DNA from 3 places in the Rhodobacter capsulatus SB 1003 genome. Region 1 is predicted to be linked to each of the others. Evidence: riboswitches for the same ligand, from Rfam matches in the RefSeq annotation. Region 1 holds a riboswitch; each other region holds the start of a gene.
What was found. Region 1 has a riboswitch for cobalamin ahead of exbB (tonB-system energizer ExbB). Riboswitches for the same ligand answer to the same signal wherever they lie in the genome.

Region 1 (7,894 bases):
CACGGGCTGGCGGCCTCGCCGCTGCATCTGGCGGCGGCCTATGCGACGATCGCCAATGGCGGCTATCGGGTCAAGCCGACGCTCGTGCATGCGGCCACGCATGAACGCGGGCCGCAGGTGATGTCGACCGAGGCGGCGCGCAAGTCGCTGGCGATGATGCGCGCGGTGGTGACGCGCGGCACCGCCAGCTTCGCCGATGTGAAGGGCTACGAGGTCGCGGGCAAGACCGGCACCGCCGACAAGGTGAAACCGGGCGGCGGCTATTACGACAACAAGGTGATTGCCACCTTTGCCTCGGCCTTTCCGGCCTCGGATCCGAAATATGTGCTGGTGCTGACGCTGGACGAGCCTTCGTCCTTTGCCGCGAACGAGACGCGGCGGACGGCGGGCTGGACCGCGGTGCCGGTTGCGGCCGAGGTGATCCGCCGCATCGCGCCGATCCTGGGCCTGCGCCCGGCCGACAGCGTGCCCGAGGTGCTGGACGGGATCCAGCTGGTCAAGGCCGCGAAAGGGCATTGAGGGCAGAGCGGGGCGTTGCCCCGCACCCCGGCGTATTTGCACCAGGAAAAACACGGGGAAAACACGGGGTCGGGCCGCAGGGTCCGGCCCTTTGCTTTGGCGGGCTTGCGGGGGGGCGGGCTTTCGGGCTATTTGGGTGATAGTATAACATAACTCAGATGGACGGCCATGACCCTTTCTCCCACTGATCCCCGCCTTCCGGTCAGCGTGCTTTCGGGCTTTCTGGGCGCGGGCAAGACGACGCTATTGAACCATGTGCTGAACAACCGCGCCGGGCGCCGCGTCGCGGTGATCGTCAACGACATGTCCGAGGTGAACATCGATGCCGATCTGATCCGCGAGGGCACCGAATTGAACCGCGCCGAAGAGGCGCTGGTGGAAATGACCAACGGCTGCATCTGCTGCACGCTGCGCGATGACCTGTTGAAAGGGGTGCGGGCCCTGGCCGAGGCGGGGCGGTTCGACTATCTGCTGATCGAAGGGACGGGCGTGGCCGAGCCCTTGCCCGTGGCCACCACCTTCGATTTTCGGGATGAGACGGGGGCGAGCCTCTCCGACATCGCGCGGCTCGATTGCATGGTCACCGTGGTTGATGCGATCAACCTGACGAAGGATTTCGCCTCGAGCGATTTTCTGGCCGATCGCGGCGAGACGGCGGGGGCAGAGGACGACCGCACGCTGGTCAATCTGCTGACCGAGCAGATCGAATTCGCCGATGTGGTGGTGCTGAACAAGGTCACGGATGCCGGGCCGGAGCGGCTGCAGATCGCGCGGCAGATCGTCAAGGCGCTGAACCCCGATGCGCGGCTGATCGAGACCGATTTCGGTCAGGTTCCGGCCGAGGCGATCTTTGACACCGGGCTGTTCGATTTCGCCCGCGCCGCCGAACATCCGCTTTGGGCGAAAGAGCTTTACGGTTTCGCCAATCACACCCCCGAGACCGAGGAATACGGGATTTCAAGCTTCGTCTATCACGCCCGCGCCCCCTTTGATCCGGCCCGGATCGAGGCGGCCCTGGGCGGGGCGCTTCCCGGCGTGATCCGCGCCAAGGGGCATTTCTGGCTGGCGACGCGGCCCGATTGGGCGGTCGAATTCAGCCTGGCGGGGGCCTCGGCCCGGGTCACGCCCTTGGGGCGCTGGTGGGCCTCGGTCCCGCCCGAGCGGCTGCCCGCGCATCCCGATGCGCAGCGCGAAATCGCCCGGAACTGGGCCGAGCCCTGGGGCGACCGGCGCCAGGAGATCGTCTTCATCGGCGTCGATCTGGACCGCGACGCGATCTGCGCGCGGCTGAATGCGGCGCTGGTTCCGGCCGCGGATTTCACCCCCGAGGCCTGGGCCGATCTGCCCGACCCGTTCCCGCGCTGGGGGGCGTGAGCTGGGGGGGGCGTGAGGATGCGACGCAACCTGACGACATCGCTGCGCCACCGGGTCCGGGCCGATCCGATGGCGGCCTTTGACCGGCTGCCCGCGCCCGCCCGGGCCTGGGCGCGGCAGGCGGTGCTGCCCTGGTCGGCGGCCTCGGTGGCGCGGATCTGGGCCCGCGCGCTGGCGGAAACCGGCTGCCCCGAGGCGGCGTTGGCCCGGCTGCATCTGGCCGAGGCGCGGACGCTGGCCCGCGAGCCGTCGCTCAGCGCGAAAACTTGACCGCGACGGAGAAGGCGTAGCTCGGCTTTGCCAGTTCCGCGGGGGCGGCGGGGAATTTCCCCGCCTTCTGCACCGCCGCCAGCGCCGCCGCATCCAGCGCCGGATGGCCCGAGGAGCGGTTCACCGCGGCCGAGAGCAGCGCGCCGTCGCGGCTGACTTTCAGCGCCAGCCCGACCGAGCCTGCAGCCCGTCCCGCCGCGGCGGGATAGCTTTTGCGCCGTTCGATCCGGGTGCGGATCGTCGCGCCCCATTTCGCAAGCAGGCTTTTCGTCGTGCCCGCCGAGACCGTCGCCTGCGCATCCGTCCCGCCCGTGCCCGCCTGTGCGCCCGCCCCCGATCCCGCCGCGCGCGAGGCGGCGCGGCTTTCGCTTTGCACCGGCGCGGGTTTCGCCTGCTTGGGTTTTTCCGCCCGCGGCCGCGGCTCGGGTTTCGGCTTTGGCGGCGGGGGCTTCGGTTTCTCCTCGGCGCGCTTTGGTGGCGTGATCTTCGGGGGCTCGGGCGGCAAAAGCACCGGATCGGGCAGCCGCACCTGGGGAATGTCGATCACCGGCGCGGTCAGCGGCAGCGCCATCTCGGGCTCGGGCAGCTGGATCTGCGGCGCCAGATCGACGAAGGTCGCGGCGATCGCTTCGAGGCCGTCCAGATCCTCGCCGCCCGCGCCCGCCGCCACCAGCGCCGCGGGGGCGGCCTCGGTCTGCGAGAGCACGGAAACCGCGACCGCATGCAGCGCCAGCGAGAGCGCCAGCCCCCACAGAAGCGCCCGCCCGGGCACTTCGGGCGGATCGGTCAGCGCAAGGCTCACGGCGCGGCCTCCTCCAGCCCGACAAGGCCGATCTTCAGATAGCCGCCCGCGCGCAGCTGGTTCAAAAGCCCCATCATCTCTCCGTAAGGCACGGATTTGTCGGCGGAAACAAAGATGCGTGTGGCCAGATCGCCCTGTGTCGCCTCGGCCAGCCTTGCGGGCAGATCGGTCGCACTGACCGGATCGCGGCCCAGCATCAGCCCCTTTTCGGCGCTGAGCGACAGCACGACCGGCTCGGGCGGGCGCGGTTGCGGCTGGCCCGAGGCCACCGGCAGATCCAGCGGCACATCGACGGTCGAGAGCGGCGCGGCGACCATGAAGATGATCAAAAGCACCAGCATCACATCGATGAAGGGCGTGATGTTGATCGCGGCTTCGGGGGTCAGATCCTCGCCGTCAGACAGCCGGACCGCCATTATTCCGCCACCAGATGCAGGGATTTCACCGTGGGCGCCAGCCGCGCCCGGTCCAGATCGCGCGAGAGCGTGCGTTCGACCAGCGCCGCCGCATCGGTCAGCGCGGCGCGGTAGCCGCCGACGGCGCGGGTCAGGTGGTTGTAAAGCAGCACCGCCGGGATCGCCGCGACAAGGCCGAGCGCCGTGGCCATCAGCGCCTCGGCGATGCCGGGGGCGACGACGGCCAGGTTCGACGAGCCGCTTTCGGCAATGCCGACAAAGGCGTTCATGATGCCCCAGACGGTGCCGAACAGCCCGACGAAGGGCGCGGTCGAGCCGATCGAGCCCACCGCCGTCACCCCCGATTGCATCGCCCGCGCCGCCCCGGCCTCGATCCGGGTCAGATCGATCGCGACGCGCTCCTTGATGCCCGCATCCGGCAGCCCCGCCGAGGCACCGATTTCCGCACGTGCCGCCGCCTGCATCCGCGCCACAATCCCGCCGCTCAGCGCCGCGCCAAGCGTGCCGCGCGCCGCCAGCACCCGGTAATCGCGCGTCAGGCGGCGGCGGGCGCGCGTCAGCTGCACCAGCTTGCCCGCCCAGATCGCCCAGGCCAGCACCGAGGCCGCAAGCAGCCCCAGCATCACGCCCTGCACCAGAATATCGGCATGGGCAAACATCGCCAGCGGCGTCAGCGCCTCGGAGGCGGCGGCGGCGCGCAGGGTCTCGGCCAGACCCGAAAGCCCGACACGGTCAAGAAACAGGATCAGCGTGCTATCGGCAGCGGCGGGAACGACGGGCGGCATGGCAGACCTCGGGGGCGTTCAGGGCGGAAAGGGGCGGCTGGCGGAAGGCTGGCTTTGTCCTCTCCTGCGCTTGTTGAGTGAACTTGTCAAGTAATGGACGGGGCAAGCGCCGGGCCATCTTGGCCGCGGTCCGGCGCGCGGGGGCGGCAGGCGGCGGCAGGCTGGGGCAAGGCGGCATCGGTCGGACCTTTCGGCTCGGGCCGAAGGGCCCGGCAGGGGGGATGTCGCGGAAAAGCTGGGCTTTCCGCAGACGGCGGGCCACCACTGCGGAACGGGCCGCTTCCGCGGCGCCCCTCGCGCCCCGGAAAGGGTGAATGTCCAAGCAGGTCTCCTGGCTCGCGGGTCTTCGCTCTGTCGGCCTTCCCGGGCGGGCCCAGTGGCATGTCGACGTCGCTCGCCGCTCACAGTTGCGGGGGCAGCCACGGTCTGGGCCCGGAGGCCGTTCCGTGTTCCCTTTCAATCCGACCCGCAGGCCGGAACTTGAACACGTCAAGCCAAATCCAATTTCGCCGCCGCGTCAAGCCGGAAGCGGGGCTTGGCCCGGGCCGCTCAGCCCCGGGGCGGGGCGGGCGTGCGCAGGATGCAGGGGATGCGGAAATGCGCCGGGCTGGCCGGGCCGCCCTCGATCAGCGCGAAGACCTTGGCGATCATCCCGTCCACGTCCTGCTCGATCATGCCGACATTGTCCGGCAGTTGCGCGGCGAAAGCGTCATAGTCGAAACAGCCGTAGCGCATCCGCCCGGCATGATCGGGCACGGCGCGGTTGAGCCAGCGCACCACCCCCTCGAGGGTGATCGTCGAGTTCACGAAGAGCCCCGGCGGCAGCGCCCCCGCCCGCGCGTCGAGCGCCCGTTCGGCCTTGTCGGGCGAATAGCCGCAGGCCAGAATCGCCTCCTCGGGCAGGGGCAGGCCGCGTTCGGCATGGGCGGCGCGAAAGCCGCGGATCCGCTCGGCGGTGTTGTGATCGCCCGCCCGCCCGCCGATGAACAGCAGCGGCCCGGTGTAGCCCAGATCGTCGCGGCAACGATCCAGAATCAGATGCGTCAGCGTCTTTGCCCCGGCATAGTTGTCCGAGGTGACCGAGGCCGCCTTCGATCCCGGCAAATCGAGGTTGACCACCCGCACCCCGGCCGCGGCGCACAGATCGGCGATCCGGTCCGGGTCGGTCGCGCCATTCGCCACCAGACAATCGACCTGATAGGACAGAAGCGCCCGGGCGGCCTCGAATTCCAGCTCGGGGTCGCGCTGCGTGCAGGTCATCACCGGAAACATCCCATGCGCGCGGGCCACCGCCTCGAACCGCTCGGCCATCGCGCCGAAATAGCGGTTGTCATATTTCGGCACGATCATGCCGACGATGTTCGAGCGCTCCCGCCGCAGCAGGCTGGCCTGGAAATTCACCGCATAGCCCTGATCGCGCGCCAGTTCGGTGATCCGCTCGGCCAGCTTTTCGCTGATCCGCCGCTTCTTCCAGGACCCGTTCAGCACCGCGCTGACCGCGCTGGGCGAGGTTCCCGCCCGTTCGGCCAGGTCATAGATCGTGGGGCGCTTGCGGCCGGGGCCAAGGGTGTCGGTCATGCTTTCCCGTCATGTTGTCATCTTCCATCTTGACGTGAATCGAAACCGGATGCAATTCTGCTTCATCGATTGAGCAAGCTTGCGCAACCGATGAAGCAGGCGAGGCGGAGGCGTGGAGGAGGCGCAACCGGGTCGTGTCGGCACTGCCGGGCGGGTGCTTCGCCCCGGGCGGCCGGCGACGGGACCGGGCCAAGACCGGGCCTTGGCCTTGCGGATCATCCAGAGGAGGAGACCAGGATGAACAAGACGATTTCGCTGGCGGGGGCTTCGGTTCTTGTCGCGGCTTTCTTCGGCGCCGCGGCCAGCGCGCAGGAGGCGGCCACGGTGGCTTTCCTGATGCCCGACCAGGCCTCGACCCGTTACGAGCAGCACGATTTCCCCGGCTTCAAGGCGGCGATGGACAAGCTTTGCGCCGAGTGCACGGTGATCTATCAGAACGCCAATGCCGATGTGGCGCTGCAACAGCAGCAGTTCAACTCGGTGATCGCGCAGGGGGCCAAGGTGATCGTGCTCGATCCGGTCGACAGCGCCGCCGCCGCCGGTCTGGTGGAAATCGCGCAGTCGCAGGGCGTCAAGGTCATCGCCTATGACCGTCCGATCCCGGCGAAACCGGCCGATTACTACGTCTCCTTCGACAATGAGGGCATCGGCTATGCGATCGCGAAATCGCTGGTCGATCACATGAAGGCCTCGGGCGTGCCGGACGGCGCGGGGGTGCTGGAAATCAACGGCTCGCCCACCGATGCGGCCGCCGGTCTGATCCGCGACGGCATCCACCGCGCGCTGGAGGAATCGCCCTATACCAAGCTTTCCGAATTCGACACGCCCGATTGGGCGCCGCCGAAGGCGCAGGAATGGACCGCCGGGCAGATCACCCGCTTTGGCGATCAGATCAAGGGCATCGTCGCGGCCAATGACGGCACCGGCGGCGGCGCGATTGCGGCGCTGAAAGCGGCGGGCGTCGATCCGATCCCGCCGGTCACCGGCAACGACGCCACCATCGCGGCGCTGCAGCTGATCATCGCGGGCGATCAATACAACACGATCTCGAAACCCTCGGAAATCGTCGCCGAAGCTGCCGCGAACGTGGCCGTGACCTTCCTCAAGGGCGAAACCCCCGCGCCGAAAACCACGCTTTACGACACGCCCTCGGAGCTTTTCGTTCCGGCCGTGGTGACGCGCGAAAACATCAAGGCCGAGATCTTCGACAAGGGCATTCAGACCGCCGCCGAGATCTGCACCGGCGAATATGCCGAGGGCTGCAAGGCCCTGGGCATCGAGTAAGGTCCGGGCATCGAGTAAGGTCTGCGGATCGCGTAAGCTGTGACCGAAGGGCGCAGGCGGGCGACTGCCTGCGCCGCACTGGGGAGGAGAGCCTGATGGCTGTGAATGATGCGTCGCTTGCGCCCGCGCGCGAGCCGGTCCTGCGCCTGCGCGGGATCACCAAGACCTTTGGCGCCGTCTCGGCGCTGAGCGACATCGACCTTGACGTTCATGCGGGCGAGGTGGTGGCGCTGGTGGGCGACAATGGCGCGGGCAAAAGCACGCTGATCAAGATCCTGGCGGGGGTGTTTCAGCCCACATCGGGCACGATCGAATTCATGGGGCGGCCGGTCAGCATCGACAGCCCCTCGGCGGCGCTGACCCTGGGCATTTCCACCGTCTTTCAGGATCTGTCGCTGTGCGAAAATCTGGACGTGGTGGCGAACCTGTTCCTGGGGCAGGAGCTGTCGCCCTGGGCCTTGGATGAGGTGCAGATGGAGGTCCGCGCCTGGCAATTGCTGGGCGAACTTGCGGCCCGCATCCCTTCGGTGCGCGAGCCCATCGCCTCGCTTTCGGGCGGGCAGCGCCAGACCGTGGCGATCGCGCGCTCGCTGCTGCTGGAGCCGAAGATCGTCATGCTCGATGAGCCCACCGCTGCGCTGGGGGTCGCCCAGACCGCCGAGGTGTTGAACCTGATCGAGCGGCTGCGCGATCGCGGCTATGGCGTGATCCTGATTTCCCACAACATGGACAATGTCCGCGCCGTGTCCGACCGCATCGCGGTGCTGCGGCTTGGTCGCAACAACGGCGTTTTCACCAAGGACGCCACGCGCGAGCAGATCGTGGCGGCGATCATGGGCGCCGATGACAATGTCGCCGCCCGCCGC
Region 2 (7,894 bases), 340 kb from region 1:
GGCAATCTTCCGCGGCCACATCGACCAGACGCGCGATGCGTTGCGTCGGCATCGTGCCGCGCTCGACCAGCCAGGCGGCGTCAAGCCGCCCCGCAACCGCAAGCGCGCGCTTGATTTTCGGCAGGTTGCGCCCGGTCTTCATCACCACGATCGCATCCGACCGTTCCATATGCGCGACCAGATCCGCCTCGGGAAGCGTGCCTGCCATCACGGTCAGCACATCGTCGCCCCAGGTGATCGGCGTGCCCGTCGCCCACCAGCAGCCGACCATGCCGGGAATGCCGGGGATCACCTCGACCTCGGCGCGGCCCTGCAGGCGGGTGTAGAGATGCATGAACGAGCCATAAAGAAAGGGATCGCCCTCGCAAAGCACCACCACATCGCGGGTTTTCGAAAGTTCCGAAAGCCGCGACGCCCACTCGTCATAGAACCGCGCGAGCGCCTCGATATAGTCGGGACTGTCGAACGGAAGTTCGGTGGTGACCGGATATTCCATCGCATGTTCGACGACATCGGGGCGCAGCATCCCCTCGACGATCCGCCGCGCCTGACCGGCCCGCCCGGCCTTGCGGAAATGCGCAATGTCGGTGGCGGCACGAATGGCGCGATCGGATCGCACCGAAATCAGATCGGGGTCGCCCGGCCCAAGCCCGGCGCAAAGGATGCGTCCCATTGCCTATTCCTTCCGGCAGGCCAGCGCATTCACCGCGGCCACGGTGATCGCCGAGCCGCCCAGCCGTCCCTCGACAATCACCCAGGGCACCGGATTGGCCACGGCCAGCGCGGCTTTCGATTCCGCCGCGCCGATGAAGCCCACCGGACAGCCGATGATCGCCGCCGGGCGCGGGCAGGCCGGGTCTTCGAGCATGTTGAGAAGATGGAACAAAGCCGTCGGCGCATTGCCGATCGCCACCACCGCGCCTTCCAGCTTCGGCCGCCACAGCTCCAGCGCCGCGGCAGAGCGGGTGTTCCCCATCTCCTGCGCCAGCGCAGGCACGCGCGGGTCTTGCAGCGTGCAGATCACCTCGTTCTTCGCGGGCAGACGCGCGCGGGTGATGCCTTCGGAGACCATCCGCGCATCGCAGAGGATCGGCGCCCCCGCCTCCAGCGCCGCGCGGGCGGCAATCGCCATGCCGGGCGCGAAGCGGACGTGGTTTTCCAGCCCGACCATCCCGGCGGCATGGATCATGCGGACCACCACCACCTCTTCCTCGGGGGTGAAGCGGGCCAGATCGGCCTCGGCGCGGATCGTGGCAAAGGATTGCACGTAGATCTTCGCGCCGTCCTTTTCATACTCATGGGGCATCGGGGGTCATCCTTCGGGTTGGCGCGCTTCTAGCCTTTCCTCGAGGCTTGCCGCAATCGAATTGCGCCGCGTCAGCCAGAGGCCCGCCTCGGCCAGGCGTTGAAACAGATCGCGCATCGCCGCCAGCGCCTCGGGGTTTTCGCGGGCCAGAAAGTCGCGCACCTCGTCGCGGCCCAGCGTCGCCTCGTGGTAAAGGTCGAACAGATGCGCGGGCACGACTTGGGCCAGATGCGCGAAAGCCGCCATGTGGTCGAGCGTCGCGGCGATTTCCGCCCCGCCGCGGAAGCCGTGCCGCATCATCCCATCGGCCCAGGCCGGGTTCGCGGCGCGCGCGCGCACGACGCGGGCGATCTCCTCGGGCAGCGAGCGGGCGCGGGGCCGGGTCGGGTCGGTGGCGTCCAGATGATAAAGCGCCGGGGCCTCGGCGCCCAGACGCGCAAGGGCGGCGGCAAACCCGGCCTCATGCGCGGCGTAATCCGAGGCCAGCAGGATATCGCTTTCGGGCAGATCCTGGGCATGCACGAAACTGTCGGCCCCCATCAGGCGGGCTTCCAGCCCCGCCCGGTCGGAGCGGATTTCGCCTTTCTTGTCAATCGTGTAGGAGGAGGCCGCCAGCCAGGCCTCGCCGGCCCTTGCGCGGGCTTCGGGGGTAAAGGCCTCCAGCGCCGGGCCCATGTTCAGCCCGTATTGGCCGGGACGCGGCCCGAAGACGCGCGGGGCCGCAGCCCGGTAGGGGTTGTCCTCGGGCGTTTCCTCGCGCGTGGCCAGCGCCTCGGCGCCGGTCTCGAAGAGCTGCGCAAGGCCGGGGAAGATATCGCGGAAAAGGCCCGAAACGCGCAGGGTCACGTCGATGCGTGGGCGGCCCAGAAGCGCAAGCGCGATCACCTCGACCCCCGAAACCCGGGCGGCGCCCTCGTCCCAGACCGGTTTCAGACCGGCCAGATGCAGCGCCATGGCGAATTCCTCGCCCGCGGTGCGCATCGTGGCCGAGCCCCAAAGATCGACGACCAGACCGCGCGGCCAGTCGCCATGATCCTGCAGATGTTTTCGAAGCAGCTCCTCGGCCAGCTTCACGCCTTGGGCATGGGCGGCACGGCTGGGCACCGCCCGGGGATCGACGGAGAACAGGTTGCGCCCGGTCGGCAGCACGTCCGCGCGCCCGCGCGCCGGGCTGCCCGAGGGGCCGGGGGGCACGCGTTTGCCCGCCAAGGCCGCCGAAAGCCCCGCCTGTTCGGCAGCCCCGCAGGCGCCCTGCCCCAGCACATGCAGCCCGTCGCCAAACAGGCTTTCCTTGATATCGCAGACAAAACGGTCGATGCGGGTGATCGCTTCCGCGGCCGAGGCGGTGGCGGGAATGCCCAGATCGTCTTCGACGCCGCTCGCGCGGGCCTCGTCGCGGATGTCGGCGATCAGCCGGTCGCGCCGGGCCGGGTCCAACCCGTCGGCGGTGGAATATTCGTCCAAAAGCCGTTCGAGCCGCGCCATCCCCTCGGGCACGGCGGCTTGCGACAGGGGCGGCGGCAGATGGCCCAAAGTCACGGCCGAAAGGCGCCGTTTCGCCTGCGCCGCCTCGCCCGGGTCATTGACGATAAAGGGATAAATGACGGGCAGCGGGCAAAGCGCCTCAGGCCAGCAGCTTTCCGACAGCGCAACGGCCTTGCCCGGCAGCCATTCGAGCGTGCCATGCGCGCCCATATGCACCAGCGCGTCGAGGCCCAAGGCCCGCAGCCAGAGATAAAAGGCGACATAGCCATGCCGCGGCACGCGGGACAGGTCGTGATACTCGCCGTCGCGGGTTTGCACATCGCCGCGTTCGGGCTGCAGCGCGATCAGCGCGGCGCCGCGGCGCAGGGCGGCGAAGTGAAAGGCACCGTCGGCGCAGGCGGGGTCAGCCTCGGGCGGCCCCCAGGCCGCGGTCAGATCGGCGCGCAGCTTTTCAGGCAGGGTGTCCAGCGCGGTGAGATAATCCGAAAGCGGCCAGGTCAGACGCGCGGTCGTCAGTGTCTCAAGTGCGGCACCGGGGGCAATCGCATAGCCCTCGGTCGCAAGCTGGGCCAGCAAAGCCTCGGTCGAGGCGAGCGCATCCAGCCCCACCGCATGGGCCATCTGCCAGGACCGGCCGGGATAGGTGGACAGCACCACCGCCAGCTTGCGATCCGCCGCCGGGGTTTGCCGCAAGCGGTGCCAGCCGCAGATCCGGTCCAGCGCGGCCTCGACCCGCGCCGGATCGGGGCGATGGGCGAAGCGGGAAAATTCCAGATCGGGGTCGCGCGGCTCGGGCGCCTTGAAGGAGACGACACCGGCGAACAGACGGCCATCGACCTCGGGCAGCACGACATGCATGGCCAGATCGGCAGGCGAAAGGCCGCGGTCGGCCAAGGCCCAGTCGCGCTTGCGGGCGGTGGAGAGCGCGACCTGAAACACCGGCACATCATAGCGGTCAAAGGGCGTCGTGCCATCCGCGCCCTGCGCCGAAAAGGCGGTCGCGTTGACGACGAGCGCGGGGGCGCGGCCGTCCAGCCGGGCTTGCAGCGCATCGCCCAGCCCCTCGGATTTGAGCGAGGGCGCAAAGAGGCCGCAAGCCGCGAAACCGCGCGCGCGCAGGCCATGGATCAGCGCATCGATCGGCGCGGTATCGGCGGCGGTCAGATAAGAGCGGTAGAAGCTGACCAGCGCCAGGGGGCCGTCCCCCTCGGGCGCGGGGATCACGCCCGCGGCCGGGTCGTAAAACCCCCAGTCGGGCAGGCGCTTGTCGCCCGGCACCGGGGGGGCGTAAAGGCCGGAGGCCAGGGCCAGCTGCGCCAAGGCCGCCTGCGCCGCCACCGCGCCGCCCGCATCGCAAAGCTCCTTGAGCCGCCGCAGCGTCGAAACCGGCAGGGTCGAGAGCGCATCGAGCCGGTCATCGGCGCGGCCATCGGCGGGAAGGACGGCCAAGGCAATCCCCTTGCGGCGGCACAGATCCTGCACCGAGGCCAGACCATAGGGCCAGTAAGCCTCGCCGCCGATCAGCCGGATCAGGATCCCCTTCGCCCCCGACAGCGTGTTTTCAACGTAAGTATCGACCGAAATCGGATGTTTCAGCGCCACCAGATTGGCCAGCCGCAGCGAGGGCAGCCGCCCGCCCGCGCGTTTCCAGCCCGCCGCGAAAGCCCCCAGATCGCTGTCAGAGAGCGACAGCACCACAAGATCCGCCGGGCGCTGACCCAGATCGGTCGGCACCGCGGTTTCCTCGAGCCCGTGGCTTTCGCGGAAGACGACATGCATCAGGCGGCGACCCCACCCAGCAGCACGGCGCGGATCGCCGCCTCGTCGACATCGTGATGTTCCGCGATCACCACCAGCGCCGAGCGGCGGGCCTCCGTGCCCCAGGGCCGGTCATATTGATGCCGCACGCGTTCCCCCACGGCCTGCACCAAAAGCCGCATCGGCTTGCCCGCAACGGCGATGTGCCCCTTGACGCGCAGGATGTTCTGCTCGCGCGCCAGCCGTTCGATCGCGGCCACCAGCGCCGCCGGATCGGCGATTTCCGGGAGTTCGATCACCACCGTGTCGAAATCGTCATGCTCGTGATCGTCGTGATCGTCGTGATGGCTGGGCCGGGCAGCCAGATCATCCTCGGCGGCGGCGCCAAGGCCCAGGATCACCTTCGGATCGATCACGCCTTCGGTCAGCGGCAGGATCGGCAGCTTGCGCGGCAGTTCCGCCTCGATCAGCGCGCGGGCCGTGGCCAGACCCTCGGCCCCGGCCAGATCAGCTTTCGACAAAAGCACGATATCGGCGCAGGCGATCTGATCCTCGAAGACCTCGGAAAGGGGCGTTTCATGGTCGATGATGTCATCGGCCTGACGCTGGGCATCGACGGCGGCGACATCGGGGGCAAAGCGGCCCGCGGCGACGGCCTCGGCATCGGCCACAGCAATCACCCCGTCCACCGTGATCTTCGAGCGGATCGCGGGCCAGTCGAAGGCCTTCAGAAGCGGCTTCGGCAAAGCCAGCCCCGAGGTCTCGATCAGGATGTGATCGGGGCGGACGGGCCGGGCCATCAGCGCCTCGATCGTCGGGATGAATTCATCGGCGACGGTGCAGCAGATGCAGCCATTCGCCAGTTCGACGATGTTTTCATCGGGGCAGTTTTCATCGGCGCATTGGCGCAAGATCTCGCCATCGACGCCGACGGTGCCGAATTCATTGACCAGAACGGCGAGCTTGCGGCCCTCGGGATTGGCCATCAGATGGCGGATGAGCGTGGTCTTGCCCGCGCCCAGAAAGCCGGTGATCACGGTGACGGGGATTTTGGTCAGATCGGACATGGCTCACTCCTGAGACGGGACGATTTGCGGGGGGATACGGGCAAGGCATTGCTTGCGAAAGATTTCCGGGCGTTCGCGCCAGGGGATCAGGCCCTTCTCGGCGGCCTCGAACTGGGCGGCGCCGGTCAGGATCGTGTCGGCGTCGCGCGGATCGAGACGGCCATAGACATAGGACCATTTGCCCGGGCCCGAGAGCGCGACGGCGCAGCCCTGGGTGCAGGCGGAAAGGCATTCGACCGGCACCACCGTCACCCCCTCGGGCACGGGCAGCGCGGAAAGCGCATGGGCCAGAAGTTCGCCCGGACGGGGCCCGGCCTCCTCGGCCAGCGGCGCCGCGGCGGTGCCGCGACAGGTGGTGCAGACATGCAGCGTGGTGGCCATCGCCCCTCCTCTTGGGGTTGGGGGAACGGCCAGAGTGAGAGCGCAGCGCCCTGCCCCCGGTCGCGGAACACCCCGTCCGCCCGAAATCCATGCGCTGGCAGGTCTCCCGGCTTGCGGATGCGAGGGGGGGTCCCCTCACGGTCGCCCCGCCTTCCCGGCTGGTGCCAGTGGCCTCGGGGCGCCCTCTCCGGTCACGGTCGCGGGGGCGGCTGCGGTCGGGTTTCGCGGCAAAGCCGTCGCAATTCCCTTCACATTCCCTCTTCGCCTGTCATAGGACAGAAACCAGCGCCCGCCCTGAGTGGCCAAGACGCGATCTATTGTCAAGCGCGAGGACCGCCCCGATGACGCCCGAAAACGACAGCCCCGAGACCGGACCGGACGAACTGGCCCGGCATGCGGTGAAGATGGCGAAGAAGAAAGCCGCCCGCGACAAGATCATGGCGGGGAAATCGGGGGAAAAGGGGCTGATCATCGTTCATACCGGCTCGGGCAAGGGCAAAAGCTCGGCCGGGTTCGGGATGATTCTGCGCTGCATCGCGCATCAGATGCCCTGCGCGGTGGTGCAGTTCATCAAGGGCGCCTGGGACACCGGCGAGCGGCGGCTTCTGACCACGCATTTCGGCGATCTGTGCCAGTTCCATGCGATGGGCGAGGGCTTCACCTGGGAAACCCAGGACCGCGAGCGCGACATCGCGGCGGCCGTCGCGGGCTGGGAAAAGGCGAAGGAGCTGATCCGTGATCCCGAAATCCGGCTGGTGCTTCTGGACGAGATCAACATCGCGCTGCGCTATGGCTATCTCGATGTCGAGGAGGTGCTGGCGTTTTTGCGCGACGAGCGGCCCGAGAGGACGCATGTCGTGCTGACCGGCCGCAATGCCGCCGAAGCGCTGATCGAGGCGGCCGATCTAGTGACCGAGATGGGTCAGGTGAAGCACCCGTTCCGGGCAGGCATCAAGGGCCAGCCGGGGGTCGAGTTCTGATCTCAAAGGCCGGGCGCTGCCCCCGGACCCCCGGGATATTTGTGGCAAGATGAAACAGAGCGTTAGGGATTTGGTAACCATGATCGGGCAAGCTGGCAACACGGTACAGGGAGGGATCCCGATGACCGTGCAAGGTGAAAGCGGCGCGTCTTCCCCGCGCAAGCGGCCCAAGGCGCGTCGCCCACTTTCTTGCGACTGCGCTTTCATCTTGCCAATAAATATCCCCGCCGGAGGCTCCTGCAGGGTCCCCATGCGCGCCGGGAGGGTGTCATGACCGCCTTGATGATCCAGGGCGCGGGCTCGAATGTCGGCAAGTCGATGCTGGTCGCCGGTCTGTGCCGGGCGGCGCGGCGGCGGGGGCTGACGGTGGCGCCCTTCAAGCCGCAGAACATGTCGAACAATGCCGCCGTCACCGCAGATGGCGGCGAGATCGGCCGCGCGCAGGCGCTGCAGGCGCTGGCCTGCGGGCTGGAGCCCGTGACCGACATGAACCCGATCCTCTTGAAGCCCGAAAGTGACGTTGGTGCGCAGGTCGTGGTGCAGGGCAAGCGGCTCACCACCACCCGGGCGCGCGTTTATGCGACGCTGAAACCGCAGCTGATGGGGGCGGTTCTGGAAAGTTTCAACCGGCTCAAGGCGACCCATGATCTGGTGATCGTCGAGGGCGCGGGCAGCCCGGCCGAGGTCAATCTGCGCGCGGGCGACATTGCCAACATGGGCTTTGCGCGGGCGGCCGATGTGCCTGTGGTGCTGGTCGGCGACATCGACCGCGGCGGCGTCATCGCGCAGATCGTCGGCACGCAAGCGGTGCTTGACCCCGCTGATGCCGAGATGATTTCCGGCTTTCTGATCAACAAGTTCCGCGGCGATGTTACGCTTTTCGACGACGGCTACCGGCTGATCGGGGCCCGCACCGG
Region 3 (7,894 bases), 1.0 Mb from region 1:
CGCGCCAAATTCCGGGTCATTGCCGCGCAGAAGCCGCGATCCGCCCGCCCCCACCGCAACCCCGCGCGCCAGCGCCTCGGCCACCGCCTGCGCCAGATCCGCCGAGGCCCGCAGGCCAAGGTAATCGTTCGAGGCGAAATCAAGCCCCCGTGCCGGGGTCAGCGCCCGCGCCCGCCCGCGTTCGGCCAGCCGGGCCAGACGCGCGGCATGACGGGGATACCGGCTCATGCCGCATCCCCGCAGGGCCGCGGCGCCTCGGGGCGCAGGCCGAGCTTGGCGAAAAGCCGGGCATCGGCGCTGTCATCGGGGTTTTCGGCGGTCAGCAGCGTGTCGCCGACAAAGATCGAATTCGCCCCGGCAAAGAAGCACATCGCCTGCAATTCATCCGACATCGCGCTGCGCCCGGCGGAAAGCCGCACGTAGGATTTCGGCATCAGGATGCGGGCGGTGGCGATGGTGCGGACCATCTCGATCGGGTCGAGCGGCGCGGCATCGGCCAGGGGCGTGTCGGCCATCGGCATCAGCATGTTGATCGGGACCGATTGCGGCGGCTCGGGCAGATCGGCCAGTGTCTGGATCATGCTGATGCGGTCATCGGCCGTCTCGCCCATGCCGACGATCCCGCCCGAACAGACATTGATCCCCGCCGCGCGGACGCGGTCGAGCGTCTCCAGCCGGTCGGCAAAGCTGTGGGTGGAGATCACCGAAGGGTAGAACCGCTCCGACGTATCGATATTGTGGTTGTAGTAATCCAGCCCCGCGGCCTTCAGCTGCCGCACCTGCCTGTCATCCAGCATGCCCAGCGTCATGCAGGTTTCCAGACCGAGCGCCTTCACCCCCTCGACCATCGCCAGCACCGCGGGCATGTCGCGGTCCTTGGGCGAGCGCCAGGCCGCGCCCATGCAATAGCGGGTGGCCCCCGCCTCCTTGGCCTTTTGCGCCTCGGCCAGAACCTTCTGCACCTCCAGCAGCTTCGCGGCGGGCAGCGTCGCGCCGTTGCGCCGCGATTGCGCGCAATAGGCGCAATCCTCGCCGCAGCCGCCGGTCTTGATCGACAGAAGCTTGGCGCATTGGATGCGGTTGGGGTCGAAATTCTGCCGGTGCACGCTTTGCGCCCGGAACAGAAGATCCATCAGCGGCAGGGTATAAAGGTCTTGGGCTGTGCTGTGCATGGCGATCCTCTTGGCTGTCGCGGTCAGGGGATCGCAAATCCGCCGCGGCCTCAATTTTGAAAGCTATCTATGATCCGGTCGCGGGGCCGCGACTGTCTTTGCCCTGTTTTCAGGGGCTTGGACGTTTTTGGGCCGGAAACTCCGGCGAAAGTTCCGCGCCCGCCGGACTATAATATATGATCCGCGGACCGGACCCGGCCGGGCGGGCGCGGCTTTCTATCCGGCGCAGGGCCGCCGGTTTTCTTCCATCCAGTCGCGGGCGCCGCAGCCAACGGCCTGCAGGACGGCGTGGCCGATCGCCTCGCCAAGCGCGGTGTGCAGCCCGGCATGGGCTTCACGGCCCGGGCTTGCGGCGATGGCGATGCAGTCGGTGCCGGTGCCGGTGGCGCGGCCGGTGGGCAGATCAAGCCCCACCGCCATCACCGCCGCCGTGCGCGCCTGCGCCACAAGGCTCAGCGCCTCGATCTGCGCGGCTACCGTCAGGCCGTGGCCGGGCAGGGTGGAGGCGATCCGCAGCGCCAGGTTGATCGTGCCATAGCCCGCGGCCTCAGGGTCGCGCGGCGGCAGGCGGTGCCCGACCGCTTCCGCATTGCCCAGCCCCACCGTTGCCAGCACCTCCACCGTCCAGTCCGCCACGGTGCAGCTGGCGCGGGTGACGCGACGGATATCGCGCGAGGTCAGCATCGCCACCGCATCCTGCAGCCCGCGCTCGGCCAGCACGGCGGCAAACCACGGCCCGACATCCAGCCCCGGCGGCAGATCGGCGTTGCGCACTTCGCGCCAGACGATCTGGCGCGCGGTGACCAGACCGGGCCGGTGCGGCGCAAAGGACAGGACCTGCAGCGGCGCCCCCAGATCGACGACCAGCCAGGGCGGCTGCAGCCGGACCTGCAGCGGCGTCATGGCGCAAGCCCGGCCAGAGGTTGCACGATCAGCCCGCCCTCGGCCTCGGCCAGATGGCAGCGGATGGCGAAGACCTCGCGCAAAAGCGCGGGGGTCAGCACGGCGCGCGGCGGGCCGTCGGCAACGATCCGGCCCTGATGCAGCACCCAAAGCCGGGTGCAATGCCGCGCCGCCAGCCCCAGATCATGCGCCGAGGCGATCACCGTGCGGCCCTCGGCGGCAAGGCTGGCGAAAAGCGCCATGCAGGCGATCTGATGCGCCGGGTCAAGGCCCGCGATCGGCTCGTCGGCCAAGAGAAGTGGAGTGTCCTGCGCCAGCGCCCGGGCGATCAGCACCCGCGCCTGTTCGCCGCCCGAAAGCGCCGTGGCCGGGCGCTGCGCCAGCGCCGTCACATCCATCCGCGCCAGGGCGGCGGCGACCTGCGGCGCATCCTCGCGCCCGTTTTGCGCCAGCGCCACCAGCGCCGCGACGCGCAGCCCCCAGGCGATCTCGCGCTGCTGCGGCAGCCAGGCGGCGGCGCGGGCGCGGGCGCGCGGCGACAGCTGCGCCAGCGAGGATTGGCCCCGCGCCGCGATCAGCCCCAGTGCCGCGCGCAGAAGCGTCGATTTCCCCGCGCCGTTCGGACCGATCAGGCCGATGAACTCGCCCGGGGCCGCCTGCAGGCTGGCCGGATGCAGGCTGACCCGCCCGCCCCGCTGCACCGTCAGATTGTCCAGTCGCATCAGGCTCATGGCTGGCCTCGCATCCGCCAGATCAGGTTCAGGAACACCGGCGCGCCGACCAGCGCCATCAGAACGCCCAGCTTCAGATCCTGCCCCGGCAGCACCTTGCGCACCGCGATATCGGCGATCAGCACCAGCACCGCGCCGCCCAAGGCCGCCGCGGGCAAAAGCCGCGCCGGGCTGGCGCCGACAAGGGGGCGCAGCAGATGCGGCACGACAAGGCCGACGAAACCGACCGTCCCCGCCACCGCCGTCGCCGCCCCCACCGAAGCCGCCGTGCCCAGGATCACCGCCAGCCGCAGCCGGGTCAGGTCGATGCCCATCGAGGCGGCGGCCTCCTCGCCGAGCGTCAGCGCGTCAAGGCCGCGGCCGGTGCGGGCCAGAAGCAGGCCGCCCGCCGCCATGAAGGGCGCGGCGATCGCGACATGGGTAAAGGAACAATCGGCCAGCGACCCCATCATCCAGAACACGATATCCTGCGCGGCAAAGGGATTGGGCGAGAGGTTGAGCACCAGCGAGGTCAGCGCCGAGGCCAGCGCCGAAAGCGCGATCCCCGCCAGGATCAGCGCCAGCGTGCCGCCGCGCCCGGCCAGAAACAGGATCGCACCGACGCCGATCAGCGCGCCCAGCAGCGCCGCCAGCGGCAGCGCCAGCGCGAAGCTGGCGGCAAGCCCGGTCTGCAGCGCGATCACCGCCCCCAGCGCCGCCGCGGCGGAAATGCCGATCACCCCGGGTTCCGCCATCGGGTTGCGCAACAGCCCCTGCATCGCCGCGCCCGAAAGCCCAAGGCTTGCCCCCACCATCGCGGCCAGGATCGCCCGCGGCAGCCGGATTTCCCGCATCACAAGGCCCAAAGGCCCCTCGCCCCCGGTGAGAAGCGCCCTGAGCGCGGTCAGCGGCGCCACCTCGGCCACGCCGGTCAGCAGCGAGGCGACAAACAGCGCGACCAGCGCCATCCCAAGCCCGATGTGCAGCGGTCTTTCGGTCATTTCATTCCCCCAAGCCGTTCGGTGGCATCGAGAACCGAAGGCAGGCCGCAGATCCAGTCGCGGTCTTCCACGGCGGCGCGGCGGCCGGTCAGCGCGCGCAGGGCCGGATGGGTCAGCGGTGCCTCGGCGCGCGACGACCCGGGGCCGATCCGCCCGGTCACCACCAGATCGGGATCGGCCAGAACCAGCGCCTCGAGCGGCAGGGTGCTGCCCTGCGCCCGCCCCATCCGCGCGGCCAAACTGTCAAAGCCGGCGGTGGTCAGGATTTCGCCCGCCAGGCTTTGATGGCCCGACATGTAGCCCTGCGCCGACCAGGTGGCGGCGAGCGGCCGCGGCCCGGGCAGGCTTGCCGCGCGGATCCGCGCCAGCCTTGCGGCGAAAGCGCCGGCCATCGCGGCGGCCTCGGGCTCGCGGCCCAGCAAGGCACCCATCCGGGCGATATCGGCCTGCATGTCGGCAAAGCTGTCGGCGGGCTCGAAGACCGCCACCGGAATGCCAAGGCGGCGCAGCATCGCCACCGTCGGCTGCGCGGTATAACGCCCGGCCAGCACCAGATCGGGATGCAGCAGATAGACCTCTTCGGCCTGACCGCGGTTCGCGGGATAAGCCCTTGCGGCTTCGGCCATCACCGAGGCGGCGGGATCGCGGGCCAGACGGGTGACCGACACAAGCTGCCCCGGCGCGGCCAGCATCATCGCCAGCTGATCGGTGCACAGGTTGATCGAGACGACACGGGCGGGCGCCGCCGCAGCGGGCAGCGCCAGCGCCGAGAGCAGCGCCAACCCCGCGGCCCAAAGGCGCTGGCGCCGCCGGGCGGGCGGGCGGATCGGCAAGGGGGCTGGCTGCGCCGTCATCTCATTCCATTCCAAAACGCGCCGGAGGGCCCGCCTCCGGCGCGGCACCGTCAGAATTTGGTGCGGACCCCGAGGTAAAGCGACCGTCCCGGCTGACCGAAGTTCCGCGCGGTCTGATAGCTTTCGTCGAACAGGTTCTCGACCCGCAGGGTGGCCTCGGCGGTCTCGGTCAGCGCATAGGACATCGACAGCGTCGCCACCGTGTAATCCGACATCTTCTGCTGCATCGTCGCATAGGGGAAGCTGGAATAATCCACGTATTCATCCCACAGACCGGCCACATGGGTGACGCTGAACCGGGCGTCGAGCCGCGCGCCGATCCGGCCATCGACACCGAGCGTCAGATTGTGCCGCGGCGACCGGGCCCCGCGCCGTTCGGCCGTGCCCTCCCGCACCGTCACGTCGGTATAGGCATAGGCGCCGAACAGCGACCAGTTCGCCCCGATCGCGGCCTTGCCCGCCAGCTCGATCCCCTTGCTTTTCGTGGTCCCGGCCTGCTGCACATAGGTAAAGGTGTTGCTGTCGAAGGTGATCTGATCCTCGACCCGGGTGTCAAACAGCGTCGCCGAGATCGAGCCGCCCGCCAGCATCCGCTCGGCGCCGATTTCGAAGCTGCGGCTGGTTTCGGGCTGGAAGGTCGGCTTGCCGTAGCTGCTCCAGAGTTCATAGGGCGAGGGGGCGCGGAAGCCGGTGGCGGCGACGGCGCGCAGGACCCAGTCGGCATCCGGGCGCCAGGCCAGCGCCAGACGGCCGCTGTCATGGCCGCCAAAAAGATTGTGATCGTCGTGGCGCAGCGCAAACGACAGGTCCAGATCGGCGCGCGGCGACCAGAGCGCCTCGGCAAAGGCGGCGGTGGTGCGGATGCCGTTCGCCGTGGTGGACCAGGACGAGGCGACGGAGAAATCGTCCTTTCCGTGTTCAAGGCCCCAGTTCAGCGACAGCGTGTCCCGCGCCGACCAGCGACCGGCATAGGCAAGGGTGTCGCGGTCGGAAAGGAAATGGGTGTCGCTGCCGTATTCGTGGACATCGCGTTCGGTGCGGGCGCGGGCCAGCGACAGCTCGTGCCAGACCGCGCCGGTGTCGAATTGCGCAAAGACCCGCCCGCCGCGCAGGCGGCTGTCGGACCGGTTGTCGGCATCGGCGCCGGTGTTGTCAAAGGCGACAGAGGTATCCTGCACGAGCGCCGCCGCCCCGATCGTCAGGCTTTCGGTCAGCGCATGGCGGGCAGAGGCGTTGATCTGCGTGCCGTTGAACCCGTCTTTCTCGGTGCCCAGCGCATAGGCCGAGATGCCATCGGTCACGGTGCGGCTGGCGGTCAGCGCCAGTTCGGTCCGGTCCGTCTTCAGCCCGACCGAGGCGCTGCCGCTGCGGGTGTCCCGCGACCCCGCCTCAAGCGCGACCTGGCCCGAGCTGCCCTCGGTCTCGGGGCGCCAGCTGGTGATGTCGATCACCCCCGCCACCGCCTCTGAGCCGTAAAGCGCCGATTGCGCGCCGCGCAGCACCTCGATGCGCGACAGGCCCGCGGTGGTCAGCCCGCCGAAGGAATAGGACACCTGCGGGTTCGCGGCATCGGTGACGTTGATGCCGTCGATCCGGGTGCCCAGGTAATAGGCGGGCAGGCCGCGCACCCGCAGCGAGGTCTGGGTGCCCAGCCCGCCGTTCGCGCTCAGCGTGATGCCGGGCAGGGTGGAGAGGTAATCGGCAAAGCCGAGCGGCGCCTTTTCGATCTCTTCGGCGGTGACGACGGTGACGGTCGCGCCGGTGCGGCTGAGCTTGACCGGCTCGGAGGAGGCGGTGACGGAAATCGTGTCCAGATCGGTGATCTCCTCCTGCGCCAGCGCGGGGGCGGCGGCAGAGGCGAAAGCGGCAGAGAGCAGGGCAAGACGCGACAGAGGCGGCATCGGACAGACCTTCGGTTCGGGCAAGACGGCCCGGCATGAGAGATGTCACGGAAAAGCTGGGCTTTCCGCAGACGGCGACAGCTCACCTCTGCGGACAGACCGCTCCCGTGGCGCCCCTCGCGCCCGGGTGGGTGATCGTCCAAGCAGGTCTCCTGGCTCACGGGTCTTCGCTTCGTCGGCCTTCCCGGGAAATCCCAGTGGCATGTCGACGTCGCTCGCCGCTCACAGTTGCGGGGGCAGCCACGGTCTGGGCCCGGGGGCCGTTCCGTGTTCCCTTTCAATCCGACCCGCAGGCCGGAACTTGGACGGGACACAACCAAGACGAAATCCCCCCGCAGGTCAAGCGGTGCTTTCCCGCGGCCGCGGTTCGGGCGCCGGCACCGGGGCGACCTCCCCCGGCACGGCGGCTTCGCGGTGAGGGGGCCGGACGGCGGCGGTTTCCCAAGCCATTGCAAGGGCTTCGCTCTCCTTTCCCGTGCCCTGGCCCGGGCTGCCGAAGCGCTGCCAAAGCGTGGTGACATGTCGCACCGGCCGCAGCCCGGACCAGCCGATCGGCCCCGTCGCGGTGATCGCCCAAAGCCCGGGCGCGGGCAGCGAGACCCGGAACCGGCCCTCGCGGTCGGTTTCGGCGACGATCCAGAGCGGCGCCCCGTGGTCGGGCAGGGCTTGCACCTGCGTGCCGACGGGTTCCGCCCCGACCCGTTCCAGATGCACCGTCGTCGCCGTCAGCGGATGCCCCTGCGCCAGCACCCGCGCCGAAAACCGCATCCCGGGCAGGAACCCGGGCGAGAGCAGGTCGGGCAGGATCTCGACGGCGAGGCCAAGCGGCTCGGGGGTGGCGGTCGCGGCGCCGCGCAGGACGAAACAGGCGGCCGCATGCTGCACCAGCCCGCGGCCCTCGGGATCGCGCCCGACCGGGGCCTCGGCGTGGATCCGGTGCAGCCCCGGCGCCGACAGATCGACCCGGGTCCGCCAGGCGCGCGCGGCATTGCCCGCGCCCTGCAGCAGATCCGCCGTCAGCCCGGAGGTCAGATCGGTGCGGCGGGCGCCGTGCTGGTGAAACACCGCAAGCGGCGCGGCAAGGTCAAGCACCGCGCCGCCGCCCAAAGGATCGCCGAGGGCAAGGGTCAGGACGCCGCCCGTCTCGGGCAGATGCGCCATCAGCCCCGGCGTGGCGGGGCGGGGGATCGACAGCAGCGCGCGGGCGGCGGCCATCAGGTTTCCGTGCAAGAACATGGTCGTTTCCTTCCGGGGCGCGGTCCGGGGCAACCGGCCGCAAGACGCGAAAGGACGAAGGGATGTGGCCCCGGAGGGCCGGGCAGAAAGCCGGGCCCCGGGGGCCAGACGCGCACC

Region 2: linked by a shared signal. The riboswitch ahead of RCAP_RS10180 (DUF1636 family protein) and the one ahead of exbB (tonB-system energizer ExbB) in region 1 are both predicted to bind cobalamin.
Region 3: linked by a shared signal. The riboswitch ahead of RCAP_RS16590 (TonB-dependent receptor plug domain-containing protein) and the one ahead of exbB (tonB-system energizer ExbB) in region 1 are both predicted to bind cobalamin.

Annotation. Positions count from the first base shown of each region.
Region 1 covers NC_014034.1:2,544,059-2,551,952, reverse strand. The annotation lists gene RCAP_RS11760 (peptidoglycan D,D-transpeptidase FtsI family protein) at 1-519, shown strand, start outside; gene RCAP_RS11755 (GTP-binding protein) at 688-1,893, shown strand; gene RCAP_RS11750 (DUF6525 family protein) at 1,912-2,163, shown strand; gene RCAP_RS18565 (TonB family protein) at 2,147-2,965, opposite strand; gene exbD (TonB system transport protein ExbD) at 2,962-3,381, opposite strand; gene exbB (tonB-system energizer ExbB) at 3,381-4,166, opposite strand; cobalamin riboswitch at 4,471-4,665, opposite strand; gene RCAP_RS11730 (substrate-binding domain-containing protein) at 4,716-5,744, opposite strand; gene RCAP_RS11725 (ABC transporter substrate-binding protein) at 5,982-7,028, shown strand; gene RCAP_RS11720 (ATP-binding cassette domain-containing protein) at 7,124-7,894, shown strand, end outside.
Region 2 covers NC_014034.1:2,202,692-2,210,585, forward strand. The annotation lists gene cobI (precorrin-2 C(20)-methyltransferase) at 1-673, opposite strand, end outside; gene RCAP_RS10165 (precorrin-8X methylmutase) at 677-1,306, opposite strand; gene cobN (cobaltochelatase subunit CobN) at 1,313-4,570, opposite strand; gene cobW (cobalamin biosynthesis protein CobW) at 4,570-5,616, opposite strand; gene RCAP_RS10180 (DUF1636 family protein) at 5,620-5,997, opposite strand; cobalamin riboswitch at 6,077-6,299, opposite strand; gene cobO (cob(I)yrinic acid a,c-diamide adenosyltransferase) at 6,339-6,977, shown strand; gene RCAP_RS10190 (cobyric acid synthase) at 7,248-7,894, shown strand, end outside.
Region 3 covers NC_014034.1:3,552,927-3,560,820, reverse strand. The annotation lists gene RCAP_RS16620 (8-amino-7-oxononanoate synthase) at 1-228, opposite strand, end outside; gene bioB (biotin synthase BioB) at 225-1,172, opposite strand; gene RCAP_RS16610 (adenosylcobinamide amidohydrolase) at 1,389-2,075, opposite strand; gene RCAP_RS16605 (ABC transporter ATP-binding protein) at 2,072-2,806, opposite strand; gene RCAP_RS16600 (FecCD family ABC transporter permease) at 2,803-3,786, opposite strand; gene RCAP_RS16595 (ABC transporter substrate-binding protein) at 3,783-4,640, opposite strand; gene RCAP_RS16590 (TonB-dependent receptor plug domain-containing protein) at 4,691-6,541, opposite strand; cobalamin riboswitch at 6,667-6,861, opposite strand; gene RCAP_RS16585 (DUF4198 domain-containing protein) at 6,881-7,777, opposite strand.